Regions from separate parts of the Herbidospora sp. RD11066 genome, predicted to be linked through region 2. Evidence: riboswitches for the same ligand, from Rfam matches in the RefSeq annotation. Region 2 holds a riboswitch; each other region holds the start of a gene.
The links. A riboswitch is a leader RNA that binds a small molecule or an ion and turns the genes downstream of it on or off. The one in region 2 is predicted to bind cyclic di-AMP.

Region 1: another riboswitch for cyclic di-AMP. It lies ahead of ACYQ78_RS02285 (C40 family peptidase); the one in region 2 lies ahead of ACYQ78_RS36865 (coiled-coil domain-containing protein).
Region 3: another riboswitch for cyclic di-AMP. It lies ahead of ACYQ78_RS08375 (CHAP domain-containing protein); the one in region 2 lies ahead of ACYQ78_RS36865 (coiled-coil domain-containing protein).

What each region holds. Positions count from the first base shown of each region.
Region 1 covers NZ_BAAGDO010000001.1:499,249-504,972, forward strand. The annotation lists gene ACYQ78_RS02275 (NYN domain-containing protein) at 39-1,355, shown strand; gene ACYQ78_RS02280 (C40 family peptidase) at 1,493-2,434, shown strand; cyclic di-AMP (ydaO/yuaA leader) riboswitch at 2,698-2,859, shown strand; gene ACYQ78_RS02285 (C40 family peptidase) at 2,981-3,484, shown strand; gene ACYQ78_RS02290 (gluzincin family metallopeptidase) at 3,569-4,348, shown strand; gene ACYQ78_RS02295 (M48 family metallopeptidase) at 4,345-5,586, shown strand; gene ACYQ78_RS02300 (glycosyltransferase family 4 protein) at 5,583-5,724, shown strand, end outside.
Region 2 covers NZ_BAAGDO010000014.1:175,944-181,667, reverse strand. The annotation lists gene ACYQ78_RS36880 (TIGR03086 family metal-binding protein) at 1-183, shown strand, start outside; gene ACYQ78_RS36875 (DeoR/GlpR family DNA-binding transcription regulator) at 252-1,025, shown strand; gene ACYQ78_RS36870 (galactose-1-phosphate uridylyltransferase) at 1,026-2,042, shown strand; cyclic di-AMP (ydaO/yuaA leader) riboswitch at 2,119-2,256, shown strand; gene ACYQ78_RS36865 (coiled-coil domain-containing protein) at 2,312-3,232, shown strand; gene ACYQ78_RS36860 (glycosyltransferase family 2 protein) at 4,100-5,350, shown strand; gene ACYQ78_RS36855 (right-handed parallel beta-helix repeat-containing protein) at 5,350-5,724, shown strand, end outside.
Region 3 covers NZ_BAAGDO010000002.1:399,476-405,199, forward strand. The annotation lists gene recD2 (SF1B family DNA helicase RecD2) at 1-393, opposite strand, end outside; gene ACYQ78_RS08370 (serine hydrolase domain-containing protein) at 424-1,767, shown strand; cyclic di-AMP (ydaO/yuaA leader) riboswitch at 1,887-2,084, shown strand; gene ACYQ78_RS08375 (CHAP domain-containing protein) at 2,097-2,792, shown strand; gene ACYQ78_RS08380 (SRPBCC family protein) at 2,804-3,535, opposite strand; gene ACYQ78_RS08385 (hypothetical protein) at 3,685-4,230, shown strand; gene ACYQ78_RS08390 (ABC transporter permease) at 4,227-5,015, opposite strand; gene ACYQ78_RS08395 (ATP-binding cassette domain-containing protein) at 5,131-5,724, opposite strand, start outside.

The DNA of each region.
Region 1 (5,724 bases), on a different contig from region 2:
TTGAATGAACGACCAGGACAGGAAAGAGAGCAGCAGGGATGAGTTCAGCCGGAGAGGGCCTGTCTCGTCCCCTGCCCGAGCAGGTGCGAACACACGTCGTCGAACTGGCGGCTCAGGTCTTGGGGACGATGCCCGCCGTGTCGGTGCCGGCGCCGCTGCGCGCCGTCGCCAAGTTCGAGCCGCGCAAGCGCGCCCGTCTGGGGTCGGCCCCCATCGCGGCCCAGCTCGAGAACGACAAGAAGTTCCGCGAACTGGTCGCCGAGGCGCTGACCCAGGCGTGGCCCGAGCTGGTCGCCGCACTCGCCGAAGAGACGGTTCCGCCCGCGGCCGAGCCCGTTCTGGTCGCGGCGGCAGCCTATCTGACCCGCCCGCCCGGGTGGGCCGGGATGGTCGAACTGGCGCGCGAAGACCTCGATCAGGCCGCCGCGCTCGACACGCAGCGTGAGCAGGCCGAGGGGCGGCTGAAGGAACAGCTCGACCGGCAGCGCACGGCCGCCAAAGAGGAGATCGACCGGGTCCGCGAGCAGCTCAAGGCCGCTCGCGCCGAGAACACCGACCTGCGCCGCAAGCTCCACGACGCCCGCGAGCGGGCCAGGGCCGCCGAGCAGCGGGCCGGGGAGCTCGAGGCGGCCACCGCCGACGCCCGAGCCAAGATCGCCGGGGCCGGGGCCGCCGCCGAGACCGAGCTGCGCCGCCTGAAGGAGCGCCTGGCCGAAGCCGAGCGTCATCTGGAGGCCAGCCGCCGCGCCGCCCGCGAGGGCCGCTCCGTCGAGGACGCGCGCATCCGGGTGCTCATGGACGCCCTCGAAGACGCCGCCAAGGGCCTGCGCAAGGAACTGGCGCTGCCGACCACGATCAGCAGACCGGCCGACTACGTCACCGCCGTCAGCGGCACCGCCCCCTCGGTCCGCGACGTGCCGGCCCGCGCGCTGGCCGACGACGACCCGCAGCTGCTCGACCAGCTCCTCGCGATACCGAACCTCCACCTGATCATCGACGGCTACAACGTGACCAAGTCGGGTTACGGCACTCTCACCCTCGCCGACCAGCGGCAACGCCTGCTGACCGGGCTCGGCGGGCTGGCCGTCCAGGTGCGGGTCGAGATCACGTGCGTGTTCGACGGCGCCGAGCTCGACGGTCCTGTACAGGTGTCGGCACCGCGGGGGGTGCGGGTGGCGTTCAGCGCGCCCGGTCAGATAGCCGACGATCTCATCCGGCAGATGGTCCAGATCGAGCCGCAGGGCCGTGCGATCGCCGTCGTGTCGTCCGACCGGGAGGTCGGGGTGTCTGTCCGAAAGATGGGCGCTCGTCCCGTTCCTTCCGTCCTGCTCCTCCGGCGTCTTGGCCGTGCGTGATCATTCCGTTGCCAACCGTGATGACCTGCGTGAATACTTGCGAATCGGTTGAGGCTACTTGTTCCTCTGAGTAAAGTCCCGACCCAGGTCTGTCCGGTATGGAGGGGGTTTCGGGCGTGCGTGGGCGGGTACCGGCCGTGGCTGGTTTTGCGGCGTTCGTTCTGCTTCTTCCGATCGCGGGAGCGGCGGCCGATCCGAAGCCGACCATCCCCCAGGCGAAGGCGAAGCTCGCGAAGCTGAACAAGCAGGCCGACCAGTTGGTCGAGGACTACAACCAGGCCAACGAGAAGTACAAGAAGTCCAAGAAGAAGTACGGACTGATCAACACCTCCTTCAAGAAGCAGAACGTCCGCGTCGAGACCCTCCGGGTCGACGTGGTGGGGCTGGCGGTCTCCAGCTACCAGACGGGCGACCTGCGGAGCATGTCCGGCATGTTCGGCAACCCGAACCCCCAGATCGCGCTCAGCGGCATGGCGATCCTCAACCAGCTCGCCACCAGCAGGAAGCTCCTCCTCAGCGAGTACGAAGGCGCCATCAAGGGCCTGAAGGACCAGCGCGACCAGCTCAAGGCGGCCCTCGAGGAGGACACCGAGATCCGCGCCGACCTGGCGGCCAAGAAGAAGAAGACCGACAAGATGGTCGACGAGCAGATGAAGGTCCTCCGCGAACTGGGCGCCTTCAACCCGGGTAACCCGCAGAGCACCGGCCAGGTCTACTCGGGCCCCGCCTCCGGCAACGCCCGAGCCGCGCTCGACTTCGCCTTCGCCCAGATCGGCAAGCCCTACCGCTACGGCGGCACCGGCCCCGGCTCGTGGGACTGCTCCGGGCTCGTCCAGGCCTCCTGGCGGGCCGGTGGGGTCAGCCTGCCACGTACCAGCTACGAGCAGTGGGCCTGGGGCAAGAACCGCCAGGTGCCGATCAGCGACCTGCAGGCCGGCGACCTCGTCTGGCACAGCGGTTTCGGACACGTCGGGCTCTATACCGGACAGGGTTCGGTGGTCCACGCGCCGCAGACCGGTGACGTCGTGAAGATCACGCCGCTGGCCCAGTACAACCCCGACAAGGCCGTTCGTCCTTAGTGTGTCTTGCGTCACTTGTGGGGCTTTTTTCATGTTGTGCGCCAAGGGGTGTGACGAGAGTCACATCAACCCCTGAAATCCCGCCATATGCAGGCGTTTTCGAATAGCGCGCGAGTTTATCTGATCTTTATCTTTCTCCAAAACTTTGCCGACTTATGGCTGAGTCGGTAACTTCTGGCCTCGCGACGAGCAATCCATGCCGTCCGGGGAGACTCCGGCGCGAAGGCGCTGATGTCTTAATAAAGATCCATGTGTCGCACATCACCGCGGCACGGCCGAATCCATGCAGCCAGGAGGCATGGAGCCGGGGACCCAAAAGGTTCCCCAGAGGAGCCAAGGGGTGAATCGGTGCTCGTTTCGCACCGTAGGGCGACTTCCCTGCCCGAATCCGTCAGCTAACCCGGTAGGCATCAGAGGAAGACACTAGGAGCAATCCTGTCCACAACCCCCGCATGTCTGTCTCGCATCGCCCGCCTCTCCCTTGGCGGCGTCGCGCTCACGGCTTCGGTCGGGGCGGTCACGGCGCCTCCCGCGCGGGCCGATGAGGTGACGGTCACCGTCACGAGGAACACCACGGCGGTCCCGGTCTCGGGAGAGGCGGCGCCCGCCGCTCCCTCGGCCGCGAAGAGCCAGGCCAAGAGCAAGTCGACCAAGCGCGTCAAGAAGCTGAGCAAGGCCCAGCGCCAGCGGGTCCTGGCCGGCAAGGCGGTCGCGATCGCGAAGAAGCAGATCGGTGACCCCTACCGGTGGGGTGCCACCGGTCCCGGCTCGTTCGACTGTTCCGGCCTGGTCCAGTTCGCCTGGCGCAAGGCGGGCGTCAAACTGCCCCGTACGACCTGGTCCCAGAAGAGCTCGGTGAAGAAGAAGATCAGCTGGAAGGCGATGAAGCCGGGCGATCTCGTTTTCACCAGCGGCGGGGGCCACGTAGGCATGTACGTCGGCCACGGCAAGATGATCCACTCCCCGAACTCCGGTTCGCGGGTCCGGATCGACAAGCTGGACACCTACCGCAAGCGCACCTTCGTGGGCGCGGTTCGGCCCGGGTTCTAACCCGGTCCGAAGTACCGATCGGCCCCGTCCGCCACCTTCCCGGCGGGCGGGGCCGCGGTGTTTTCGTTTGTAGTATCCGTTGACATGCGGTTCCTGGTCACGGTCGGTGCGCTGCTGGCCGTCCTGTCCGCCGGGCAACCCCCGAAGGTCCTGTACGGCCAGAGCTGGCCCTTCGCCGTGCGGACGGGCCACATCCAGGTGCTGGCGGCCGACGAACGCTTTCCCGAGCTGGCCCCACAGGCGGCGCGGGCCGCCGAGGCGGTGAAGCGGGTCTGGGGCTCCGCGCCGGAGGCGACCGTCCTCGCGCCCGCCACGACCGAGAGGGCCGCCGAGATCGCCCGGCCCGCCCCGGTGACCGGCATGGCCGCCCTGGCCGGCCCCGGCTTCGTGGTGATCGAACCCGGGAACTGGGCCTCGCTGTCGCCCCAGGGACGGGTGATCGTGCTGGCCCACGAGCTCACCCACGTGGCCACCGGCGCCGCGACGAGCCCTGAGATGCCCGTGTGGCTGGTGGAGGGCTACGCCGACTACGTCGGCTACCGTGACAGCGGCCTCCCGACCGCGACGGTCGCAGCCGAGCTCGCCACAGACCCGCAGGCGCCGCGGGAACTGCCGACCCGGGCCGACTTCACCGCCGGGGGCGCGCGGGTCCCCCAGGCCTACCAGGAGGCCTGGCTCGCCTGCCGCTACATCGCCGCGCGCTACGGCGAGGCGAAACTGACCGCGCTCTACCGCGCGGCCCAGGCCGATCCGGCCACCGCGCTGCGGCGCACGCTGGGCGTCGGAGAGGCCGAGCTGACCGCGGCCTGGGCCGACTACGTGATACGAAGTGTTCCGGAGGCGGAGTGGAACGTACGGGGATGAAAGCTGCGGCCTGGGGTCTGGCCGGGCTCGGGGTGGCGATCGTCGCGGTGGTGGCGCTGACCACGCCCTGGCGCGCGCTGCCGGCCGGGGCGCCCGAGGTGACGCCCGATCCGGTCCGTGACTTCGGCGCCGACCAGATCGCCAGGGCCGACGCCTTCGACGCCGCGACGAGCGCGCCGTCGTACATCTCCCTCGGGATCACGCTCGTGATCGCCGGGGTGCTGGTCGCGACCCCGCTCGGGGCGCGGCTCATCGGCCGCCTCAAGGGACCCTGGTGGGTGCGGGCGCTAGCGGGGGTGGCCGGGGTCTACCTGGTGTCGCTGGTGCTCCGCTGGCCGCTCGGCATGTGGTTCGAGACGATCCTGCGCGACTACGGGCTCTCGACGCAGACGTGGGGCACCTGGACCGCCGACCGGCTCAAGAACTTCGCCCTCCAGTTCCTGCTGGCGGCGGTGATGGTCGTGGTGGTCATCGCGCTGGCCCGCCGGTGGCCGCGCCGCTGGTGGATCCCCGCCTCGATCGGCGCGTTCACGCTCACGCTGGCGCTGTCGTTCCTCTACCCGATCGTGGTCGAGCCCGTCTTCAACGACTTCACCCCGCTCCCGCAGGGGCAGCTCCGCAAGAGCCTGCTGGCGATGGCCGACCGCGACGGGGTGCCGGTCGACGACGTGCTGGTCGCCGACGCCTCCCGGCGGACGACCGCGCTCAACGCCTACGTCTCGGGGTTCGGCGCGACCCGGCGCATCGTCGTCTACGACACGCTGCTCGAGGTGCCCGAGCCGGAGATCGAGCTGATCGTCGCCCACGAGCTCGGCCACGCCAAGACCGACGACGTCCTGCACGGCACCCTCGTCGGAGCGCTGGGGGCCGCGTTCGGGGCGTGCGCGCTGTTCGTCGCGGGCAACCTGCTGCGGCGCCGCACCGGGGTCCCGTCGCTGGGCGACCCGAGGGCGGCGGCGCTGCTGGTCGGGCTCGTCTCGCTCGGCACGGTGCTGTCGGGGCCGGCCCAGAACCTGGTGAGCCGGCACATCGAGGCGCGGGCCGACGCCCACGCCCTCCAGCTCACCGAAGACCCGGTCACGTTCGCCGCGATGCAGCGCAACCTGGCCACCCGCAACATCTCCGACCTGAGCCCGTCGCCTCTGGAGTACGTCCTCTACTCCTCCCACCCGACCGCGCCGCAGCGCATCGCGATGGCCCGGTCGTGGGGGCTGCTCCACGGGCAGCGGGTGCCGTGACGCGGGTCGTGGTGGTGACCAACGACTTCCCGCCGCGCTCGGGCGGCATCCAGTCGTTCGTGCACGCCCTGGCCGTCCGGCTCCCGGCCTCCTCCGTGGTCGTGTACGCCCCTCGCTGGGAGGGCTGCGCCGAGTTCG
Region 2 (5,724 bases):
TCGAACGCCATCGGCGTGGCCGACCGGCTCGACCCGGAACTCGTCTCGATGTGCGCCGACTGGTTCGCCGACAGCGAGGAGGGTTACCGCAGCTCCGGCATCATCGGCGGACACGTGCCGGTGCCGGAGGACTCCGACCCGCAGACGCGGCTGCTGGCCGCCTGGGGACGGCAGGCCCACTGACCTCCTCCCACCACGATCCAACATCTTCTATGAGATGATTTGTTGGAACGTGTTGAGGAGGAGGGGCGATGCTGGCGCAGCAACGGCAGCAGGCGATCCTCGAACGGGTCCGGCGCATGGGCGGGGTGCGGGTCGCCGACCTCGTCCGCGACCTGGGCGTCTCCGACATGACGATCCGGCGCGACCTCGAGGCGCTGGCCGACCGCGGCCTCATAGAGAAGGTGCACGGCGGGGCCACCGTCGCCGGGCCCGGGTCGACCGAGGAGCCGGGGTTCGCCGCCAAGTCGGTGCGGCAGCAGCCCGAGAAGGAGGCGGTCGCCCGCGCCGCCGCCCACCTGATCCGGCCGGGCAGCGCGGTCGCCCTGTCGGCCGGCACCACGACCTGGACGTTCGCCCACCATCTCGTCGACGTCGCCGACCTGACCCTCATCACCAATTCGGTGCGGGTGGCCGAGGTCTTCCACCGCGCCGGGCGGCCCGACCAGACGGTCGTCCTGGTGGGCGGTGTCCGCACCCCGTCCGACGCCCTCGTCGGGCCGATCGCGGTGCAGGCGATCCGGTCGCTCAACGTCGACACCCTCGTGCTCGGTGTGCACGGCATGAACGCGCGGGCCGGGTTCACCACCCCCAACCTGCTGGAGGCCGAGACCGACCGCGAGCTGGTGGCCGCCGCGCAGCAGCTCGTCGTGCTGGCCGACCACACCAAGTGGGGCACCGTCGGCATCTCCACCATCGCCCGGCTCGACCGGGCCAACGTTCTCGTCACCGATTCCGGCCTGGACAAGGAGGCCCGTGAGGAACTCGCCGCGCACGTCGGCGAGCTGATCGTCGCGGAACCCTAAATGAAGCGTCACCTCACCCACCTGGCCGACGGCCGGGAGCTCATCTATTTCGACCTCGCCCCCCGAGACCACTCGGCCAAGGACCCCCGCGACCTGCCGCCCCGCCCCGCGCCCTCGGAGCTGCGGCACGACCCGGTGCTCGACGAGTGGGTCGCCATGGCCGGTCACCGGCAGACCCGCACCCATCTCCCCCCGCCCGAGGAGTGCCCGCTCTGCCCCGGGCGCCCCTGGTCGGAACTCCCCTCGGCCTACGACGTGGCCGTGTTCGAGAACCGGTTCCCCTCGTTCAGCGGCCCCATCGGGCGCTGCGAGGTGGTCTGCTTCACCGACGACCACCACGCCTCCTTCGCCGACCTCTCACCGGAACGGGCCGATCTGGTGATGGACGCCTGGGTCGACCGCACCCTTGAGCTGGGCAGACTCGACGGCGTCGAGCAGGTCTTCTGCTTCGAGAACCGGGGCGAGGAAATCGGCATCACTTTGCCCCATCCGCATGGGCAGATCTATGCGTATCCCTATGTGACACCCCGCTCCCGGCGGATGCTCACCGTCGCCCGGCCAGGCTCTCTCGCCACCGTGGTGGCGGAGGAGCGTGCCGGGGAGCGGGTGGTCGCCACGAACGACCACTGGACGGCCTTCGTCCCGAGAGCCGCCCGGTATCCGTTCGAGGTGCACCTCTATCCCCACCGGCAGGCGCCCGACCTGCCGTCGCTCACTCCGGAGGAGCGGGCGGCGTTCGGGCCGCTCTACACCGGGGTACTGCGGGCCCTCGACGGGCTGTTCGGGGTGCGCATGCCCTATGTCGCCGCCTGGCACCAGGCGCCGGTCCGGTTCGGGAGGGAGGTGGCGTACGTGCACATGGAGCTCTTCAGCATCAGGAGGGCGCCGGCGAAGCTGAAGTACCTGGCGGGATCCGAGTCGGGTATGGGGGCCTTCGTGAACGACGTCCTCCCGGAAGAGGCCGCCGCCATGCTCAGGGACGCATCGGGAAAGATGGAACGCCACATAACAGACTGATATCCATCAGGCTGCAACTTTGAGTAGCAGTTGTCTCTTCTTTGCCACTACTATCCACACCAGCCCCGCCGAGACCTCGGCGGACCTGCCTAATCCCGGGCGTGTCGCCCGGGAGCCGGGGACCCACCAGAACCTGGGGTGAAGGCGCCGCCGAGCGCCCGGGCTCCTCCGCCCGAATCCGTCAGCTAACCCGGCAGGCGCTAGGAGAGGAGTGGGCGCTGCCCGCCACGTCGCCCCGTCGCACTCACCGGTCGCTCCCGTTGCCGGTGGTGGTCCTCGTCGCCGCCCTCGTGGCCGTGCTGACCCCCGGCCCCGCGACCGCGGCCCCCAAGCCCGACGCCGATCAGTTGCGCAAGCAGCTCACCAGCCTCGACAAGAAGGTCAACTCGCTGATCGAGCAGTATCACGCGGCGCGTGAGGACCTCGCCAAGGCGAAGACGGCCCAGAAGGCGGTCCAGGCGAAGCTGGCGAAGGCGAAAGAGGAGTTCGCGGTGGCCCAGCGCGAGATGGCCCGGCTGGCCAGCATGAGCTACCAGTCGATCCCCGGCAACGGCGGGGTCCTGCTGCCGCCCGGTGTGGGTGTGTCGCCGCTCGCCCGGCAGCTCGGCAACGAGCAGGCCGCGATCGTGCGCAACTACAAGCAGAAGGAACAGGCGCAGGCCCAGGCGGTGGCCGAGGCCAAAGCCCTGGTCGTCCAGATCGACGAGAAGTCGAAGGACATCGAGAAGCGCCGTAAGGAGGCCGAAGGGCTGATCGGCGACATCAAGGACAAGCTCGACGACCTGATCCCCCTCGCCCCCGGCAAGCTCACCAACGGCGGCTGGGCGCCCGAGCTGCCGACCGGCGCCGACAACATCACCGCCCGCACCCGCCTGATGCGTGAGGAGGCCAAGTCGGCCTTCAAGCTGAGCAACACCATCGGCTGCTTCCGCGTCGACACCAGCGGCGAGCACCCGCTCGGCCGCGCCTGCGACTTCATGATGACCACCGGCGGCGCGATGGCGACCGGCGCGGCCCAGGCGCTGGGTGACTCGCTGGCCGCCTGGGCGCTGAAGAACCGCACCAAGCTCGGCGTGAAGTACGTCATCTGGCGCCAGCGCATCAACAGCGGCACCGGCTGGCGGTTCATGAGCAACCGGGGCGGCAACACCGCCAACCATTACGACCACGTACACATCTCGATGTTCTGATCCACTCACCCCCGCGAAGACCGCAAAATAGCCCACGGCCGGCGGGCCACCCGGCCCCCACCCAGGGAGTTCTCAGGTAGCACGACTACCCTGCGAATACCATGGGACCACAAACCCCTCAAACCTCACCGAACACCCCACCGGCCCCCACAGACCAACTGCCCCACCCACGATCACGCGGGTGTGCGCGCCCAGCCCCCGCGGTTCGCACACCCGCGTGATCATCCTTCGGAACCCGAAGTAAGTGATCATTTGCAGAAGCGCCCGAAGGTTTACCGAGTTTCATAACGATCATGTTTCAGCGTTTTTCGGAGGCCTGGTTACACGCATGTGAATTCTGCTGCGGACGACCACCCTCGGAACTGTGCAGGAACCCCCCAACCTGGAGCTCCTACCCCACCCCACCTGGGAAGACGGACTTCGCATCATGTTTACCTTGCGCCACTCCATCACTACAGATAAAAGTTTCAACGACAGCACCGTTGACACCGACTTATCCCGAAATTAGCTTATGGAACGGTACACCTCGGGACCGTTGTGGCACCTGTTCCAGCTGTGACTCTTCGCAGTCGGACGGGCGCGGATCCCGACTATCTCCCTCCCATGCCACGCGAGAGGACCAGCGTGAGATCCGCTGATTTTTCCCCGGCCCGCGGTCACCGGGCCCGCCGTCTCGGCTCGGCAGTCGGGTTCACCCCTTCCTAGGGGCCCGACCTTCTAATTGACTTCGATGTCCGAAGTTGACGTTAAAGCCGAACAAAAAGTGAGCTCCGCCGGTCATCTCATTTCCTGAGATTCCCGGAACGACTCGGGGCGTTCTTTCGCGTGCGAAAAAGCTCAGGAGAACAAGGTCGTGGGGTCTGATTCATGAGTTGGCTCGATACCGCCTATGAATGGCTGGTGAGATCGAGCGCCAACGGCAGCTGGCGGGACATCGTCCCGCTGGGCCTGGCCGGTGCTCTCGTATGGGGGTTGTGGGTCTACCGGGTCGTGCTGTCCCGGCTGGCCAAGCCCGTCGTCAACGGTTACCGCGCCTCCGTTTCTGTCGTGGTGCCGTCCTTCCGTGAGGACGCGGAGATCCTGGTCCGGTGTCTGGAGAGCTGGCTCTCCCAGAACCCCGGTGAAGTGATCATCGTCGTCGACATCGCGGACACCGAATGTCACGCGAAGCTCCGGGAGGTCAACGACCCCCGGCTGCGCGTGCTCATTTACGAACACTCGGGCAAGCGCTCGGCGCTGGGGGTCGGCATCAGGGCCGCCCGCGGCGACATCGTGGTGTTCGCCGACTCCGACACCTGGTGGGAGCCGGGTCTCCTCGACGCGGTGCAGATGCCGTTCGAGGACCCCCAGGTCGGTGGCGTCGGCACTCAGCAGAACGTGTTCCAGCGCACCACCAGCGTCTGGCGTCGCATCGCCGACTGGCTGGTCAACCTGCGCTACTACGACTACGTGCCGGCCATGGGCAGCCGTGGTGGCGTGGCCTGCCTGTCCGGCCGCACCGCCGCCTACCGCCGGTCGGCGATCCTGCCGGTCGTCCACCACCTGGAGAACGAGTTCTTCCTCGGCCGCCGGTGCATCGCCGGTGACGACGGGCGGCTCACCTGGCTGGTGCTGGCCTCCGGGTACAAGACGGTGCACCAGTCGTCCGCGCGGGCGATCTCGATGTTCCCGAGCTCGTTCCGGGCCTTCTTCAAGCAGCGCATCCGCTGGAGCCGCAACTCCTACCGCTGCTACCTGACCGCCCTGTGGAAGGGCTGGCTGTGGAAGACCCCGCTGGTCACCAAGGTGACCGTGCTGCAGATCCTGCTCACGCCCGTCACGATGGGCGTCACGCTGGGCTACCTGTTCTTCAGTCGCCTCGAACTGACGCCCTGGGGCATCGGCACCTGCCTCGGCTGGCTGCTCATCGGCCGTGGCATCCGCGGCTGGTCGCACCTGCGCCGTCACCCGCAGGAGATCCTGCTGCTGCCGCTGACGACCCTGGTCATCATCATGATCGCGCTGCCGATCAAGCTCTACGCGTTCATCACCATGAACAAGCAGGGCTGGCTGACCCGCAAGTCCGACCAGGCCGGCTCGGAGGGCCAGACGGCCGCGACGTTGCAGGGGCTGGCCTGATGGCCCTGAAAAGAATCGTCGCAGCGGCCGGGGCCCTGGTGCTCTGTTCGCTCACGATCGGCGTGATGCCGGCCGCCGCCGCGCCGTCCCCCACTCCCCCGGCCAAGCCGTCCGCCACTCCCTCGGCGGACGGAGAGGCCACGGGCGACACCGGGATCTCCTCGACGATCCCGAGTGCGAAGCCCACGGAGAGGCCCACGCAGAAGCCGGCCGCCGAGCCGGCCACGGCGCCCGGTGACGCGACCGAGATCCCGAGCTCCGAGCCGGAGCCGCTGATCAAGGTCTCCCCCGAGGACGCCGAGGCGCAGTCGCTGCTCGTCGACATGGAGGACCAGCGGATCCTGCAGACGCGGGCGGCCCTGACCGCGCTGCTG
Region 3 (5,724 bases), on a different contig from region 2:
CCCCAGCCCCGGCACCTCGACCAGGCGCTTGGGCTCCTCCTCGATGACGCGCAGGGTGTCGACGCCGAAGTGGATCGTGATGCGCTCGGCCATCTTCGGCCCGATCCCCTTGATCAGCCCCGAGCCCAGATAGCGCTGGATGCCGGCGATCGTCGCCGGGAGCACGGTGGTGTACGACCAGACCTCGAACTGCCTGCCGTACCGCGGATGGGCGGTCCAGCGGCCGGTCAGCCGCAGCGACTCGCCCGGCTGCGCACCCAGCAGCGGGCCCACCACCGTGAGCAGGTCGGTGCCCGACCGCTCGGTGGCCACCCGCGCGATGGTGTAGCCGGTCTCCTCGTTGGCGTAGGTGATCCGTTCGAGGACGGCTTCGATCACGGAGCCCGATTCCACGCGCCAGAGCGTAGACCATAGCCTGACCCCATGGTCTTGGAGAGTACGGCGCGTGCCCTCGCGCTACGCGTGGCCACCGAGCAGGCCACCGCGCGCATCCCCGCCCTGGCGGTCGTCCTGACCCGCGGCGGAGAGCTGATCTGGTCCGGCTACCGGGGCCGCGTGGGGGACGCCCCACCGACCGCCTCCACCCAGTTCAGGATCGGGTCGATCACCAAGAGCATGGTCGCCGTCATGATCATGCGGCTGCGCGACGAAGGGCTCCTCGACCTGCTCGACCCCCTCGACAAGCACCTGCCGGGCACCCCGTCGGGCGAGGTGACGATCGCCCAGCTGCTGTCGCACACCTCCGGCCTGACGGCCGAGCCGCCAGGGCCGTGGTGGGAGCGCACCCCCGGCGTGCCGATGGCCGACCTGGTGGCCATGCTCGACCCGATGACCAACCGCCACCGCCCGGGGCGGCGCTTCCACTACTCCAACATCGGTTTCGGCTTCCTCGGCGAGGTGGTCGCGCGCAAGAGGGGCCGGGGGTGGGCGGACATCGTCCAGGAGGAGGTTCTGCATCCCCTGGGCATGCGCGACACGACCGAGCGGCCGCGCGCCCCGCACGCGACCGGATACGCCGTGCACCCGTGGGCCGACGTGCTGCTGCCCGAACCCGAGCACGACGCCGTCGCGCTGGCGCCGGCCGGGCAGTTCTGGTGCACCCCGGCCGACCTGGCCCGCTGGGCGGTCTTCGTCGGCGGCGACGGCGCCGGGATCCTGCGCCCGGCCACGATGGCCGAGATGCGCGAGCCCGCCACGATCGAAGACGGTCCGGCGTGGACGTCCGGCTACGGCCTGGGATTGCAGGTGCGCCGCCACAACGGGCGGCGGCTGGCCGGGCACACCGGGTCGATGCCCGGCTTCCTGGCCACCGTCTACACCGACCCCGGCGACGGGGTGGGCGTGCTGTTCCTGGCCAACACCACCAGCGGCGTGCGCGGCAACGCCCTGACCGGCGACCTGCTCGACATTCTCGACGCCCACGAGCCGCCGCTGCCGGCCGAATGGCGGCCCGCGCCGATCGACGACGACCTGCTGGCCCTCACCGGCCCCTGGTACTGGGGACCGGCCGCCTACGTCATGCGCGCGCTGCCCGGCCGGGGCCTGGCGCTGGCGCCCGTGGGCGAGACCGGCCGCGCCTCCCGGTTCGCCGCGCTCGCCGACGGCACCTGGCTCGGCCTCGACGGCTACTACGCCGGCGAGACGCTGCGCGTGGTCACCACCGGCGAGGGTGTCCACCTCGATCTCAACACGTTCGTCTTCACCCGGGAGCCCTACGGGCCGCCCGGTCCGGTGCCCGGCGGCGTCGACCCCGACGGGTGGCGCTGACGTTACTCCCCCACTGAGTTGATTGTCCAAGTTTGACCGTTTTTAGGAGTTGTACTACCTTCTGGGGAACTCGAGGCGGTGTGACCTGCATAACTGCAGGTCGGCCGCCTAAGGACGACAACTAGAGATCGCCGAATCCGCGCGCCCCGCGCGGAACCGGGGAACCAGCGAGGACCCGGTGATCCCTCTCCCGATCACCAAGCACACACCGGGTCCTCTGGGGTGAATCGGCCTGAACCTCCCCTCAGGACAGGCCGTAGGGCGGCTTCCACGCCCGAATCCGTCAGCTAACCCGGTAGGCGCATGGAAGCAAGGAGTCAACCCCACCCATGCGAGCCCCCAAACCTGGAATTCGCGCTGTCCTGCTCTCCGGCGTACTGACGTCGACCATGGTCACCGGCGGCACCATCGCCGCCGTCGACCTCACCCCCGCCGTCGCCCACGCCGAAGCCGCCGCCCCCGCGGGAGCGGCACCCGGAGGTGTCGCCCTGGCCTACAGCCCTCTGCTGGAGGTCGCCAAGCGACTGCCGAAGGTCAGCGCCCAGCAGGTGCTCCACCTCGCCAAGAGCCAGGTCGGCGTCAGCGAGAACATGTACGGCGGCGGAACCAAGTTCCACGACTGGTACATGAACTCCGAGCGCGCCGGCGAGACCGTCCTGCGGGACGGCGGCAACCGCTTCGCCTATGCGAACGCCCCCTGGTGCGACATGTTCGTCAGCTGGGTCGGCGACCAGCTCGGCATCAGCCCCGTCATGGGCGAGGACGCCTACACCGTCCGCCACGCCGAATGGTTCGAGCAGAACAACCGCTGGGGCACCGCCCCCGTGCCCGGCGCGGTCGTCTTCTTCGACTGGAACGGCGGCAAGAACATCCACGACATCCAGCACGTCGGCTTCGTCGTCAAGGACAACGGCGACGGCACCATCGAGACCGTCGAGGGCAACACCGGCAACGGCGCCGTCGAAGTGCGCGAACGCCAGTCGGCGGACGTCGTCGGCTACGGCTACCCCGTCTACACCGGCTAAATCGACACGGGCTAGATCGACCCCAGCCAGCTCTGCCAGGCCGCCACGGCCTGAGCCTCGGGAATCTCCCCGGGAAACGCGTGGTGCTCCGCGACGACGGCGTCGCGGTAGCCGTGGACGAGCGTGAACAGCGACGTCGCGGTCACCACACACAGGAACCCCGCCTCGGCGAACACGACCTGCGCGTCGTCGGGGTTCAGCCCGGGAACGCTGACGCGGCCCTTCTCCGGTGGCTGCCCCAGGGAGAAGGCGTCGAGAAAGGCCGCCCACATCCTCGCGGCATCGGGGGTGGGGCGGCCGATCTCGAACAGCGCGTAATCGGCGGTCACGCCCGGGAAGTGCGTCAGATAGGCGTGGAGTTTGCGCAGGTAGAGGCCGTCGCCCACGGACAGGGCGTCGTACTGGTCCTCCCAGTCGCCGGTCAGCACCCCACTGTGGACGAACCGCAGGACGGTGCTCCCGCCCTCGCGGCCCTCCAGCAGATATTCGAACGCCATGAACGACCCGTCGGCGGCCTTCTCGCTCTCGTAGGCCAGCCGCTCACCCGGCTCCCATCCGGTGACGGCCGAATGGGTGGTGAACCCGGCCACCGTCAGCCGCCCCGCCCCGCCGACGCCCGGCTCCAGATCGTTGGCGCCCATGAACCACGAGTCGATGCCCGGGCCGGTCGCGATCGCCTCCCACACCTCATCAGGAGACGCGGGCAGGACGATTTCCTCACGGACTTCGAACTCGTGTGACATACCGGTCAGCCTAACGAGAGGGGATGGTCCCACCCGGCCCGACCGGAACACTCCTTCAATTAGACCGGAACACGGAGCCCGGTAACGCCGGTGGGGGCTGGGGCGGATATGGCGGTAGGCACCTGCCCCACGCGAAGAAAGGGCAGCCCATGACCCGCGCAGTCACCCGACCCGACCTGTCCGGACAGAGAGGAGGCGTGCTGGCCTGGGCAGTGCTCGACTTCATCAAGACCCTGCCCGGCCCGGACGCGGCCATCGGCCCGATTTCCCACGCGCCGCAGAGCTGGCGCTCTCCTCAGGGGATGTGCTTCGCCGGGTGGACCGCCGAGCTGGCCGGTGGAACCTGGTGCACCGAAACCGGCAACTGGCTCAACGACTACCTGGTCGCACGCCCCGACGATCCGCCGCTGTCCACGCACCTGGCCCGCCTTCTGCCTGTAATGGGCAAACGGCTTACGTCCATTGTCCGCTGGCAATTGACGATCATGGATGTGGACGAGACCCAAGGGGCGCGGCCTGTCCCGGACGCACAGCAGCCGATACGTATCATCCACGCGTCCAAACGCGCGGCGCACGCGCTCGAACTCAACACGGACGACCCCCTGCACCATCCCTTGTTCGCCTGCTTCACCACGACAGAGAGCCTGGAATACCAGCTTGAAGGCCTGTACGGCCCCCGCACTGGCGGCACCTAACGGGACAGGTTCCGGTAGGCGCGGACCGACAGCGGCGCGAACACCGCCGTGATCACCAGCGGCCAGGCCAGCGCCAGTTCGACCGCGTGCGCCGCCGCCCACGTGTCGTTGGCCCAGCCCGGGTTGCCGAACAGCTCCCGGGTCGCCGCCGCCGTCGACGACAGCGGGTTCCAGTCGGCGATCACGCCCAGCCAGCCCGGCATCGTCTCCGGTGAGGTGATCGCGCTGGACAGGAAGCCGATCGGCCACACCAGGATCTGGATCGCCATCACGGCCTCCGGGTTGCGGATCTTCAGCCCGAGCCAGATGCCCATCCAGAGCAGCGAGAAGCGCAGCCACAGCAGCAGCCCGACCGCCGCCAGGGCGTCGCCGAACCCGTTGTGCGCGCTCCAGCCGACGGCCAGCCCGCAGACGATCAGCACCGCCAGCGACAGCACCGAGGTCAGCATGTCGGCCGCCGCCCGCCCCGACACCACCGCGGATGAGGCCATCGGCAGTGAGCGGAACCGGTCGGTGACGCCCTTGGTGACGTCGTTGCCGATCGCCGTGAACGTGCCCTCCAGGCCGAAGACCATGGTCAGGGCGAACATGCCCGGCATGAGGAACTCGCGGTAGCCCCCGCCGGGGACCTCGATCCCCCCGCCCAGCAGGTAGGCGAACAGCAGCACGATCATGACGGGGAACAGCAGCCCGGCGATGAGCGTGCCGGGGCGGCTGGTCCAGTGGGTGACCTCCCGCCGAGTGACGGTCCATCCGTCGGCGAAGGCCCAGGTCAGACGGTTCATGCGTGACTCCTCGTCGAGGGGGAGGCGGAAGCGGATGAGGAGCGCCGGATGCGGCGGGAGGCGGGGGCGGCGGGCGGTGCCGGCCACGCGAAGCCGTAACGGAGAAGAAGGAATGTCACGCGGCGGCCTTGGTCAGGTGGAGGAACACCTCGTCGAGGGTGGGGCGGCGGATCGCGATGTCGTCGGCGGTGATCCCGGCCTTCTGCAGGTCCTGGACGACCGTCGTCAGGGTCGCCATGCGGTCGGGGGCGGGTGCGCTGACGCGCCGGGTGTCGGGGTCGGTCTCGGCGTCGGGGCCCAGCAGTGCGGCCGCGGTCGGCAGGTCGGCGGGGTCGTGGACGACGATCTCCACGCGGTCTCCCCCGACGATCTTCTTCAGTTCTTCGGGGCTTCCTTCGGCGACCTGGCGGCCCTCGTTGACGACGCTGACGCGGTGGGCGAGCTGGTCGGCCTCCTCGAGATACTGCGTGGTCAGCAGCACCGTGGTGCCCCGGGCGACCAGGTCGCGGACCGCCGCCCACACCTCGGCCCGGCCGCGCGGGTCCAGGCCGGTGGTCGGCTCGTCGAGGAACAGCACCGGCGGCGACAGGATCAGCCCCGCCGCCAGGTCGAGACGGCGGCGCATGCCGCCCGAATAGTCCTTCACCGGCTTCTTGCCGGTGTCGGCCAGGCCGAACTGGTCGAGGAGTTCCCCGGCGCGGGCCTTGGC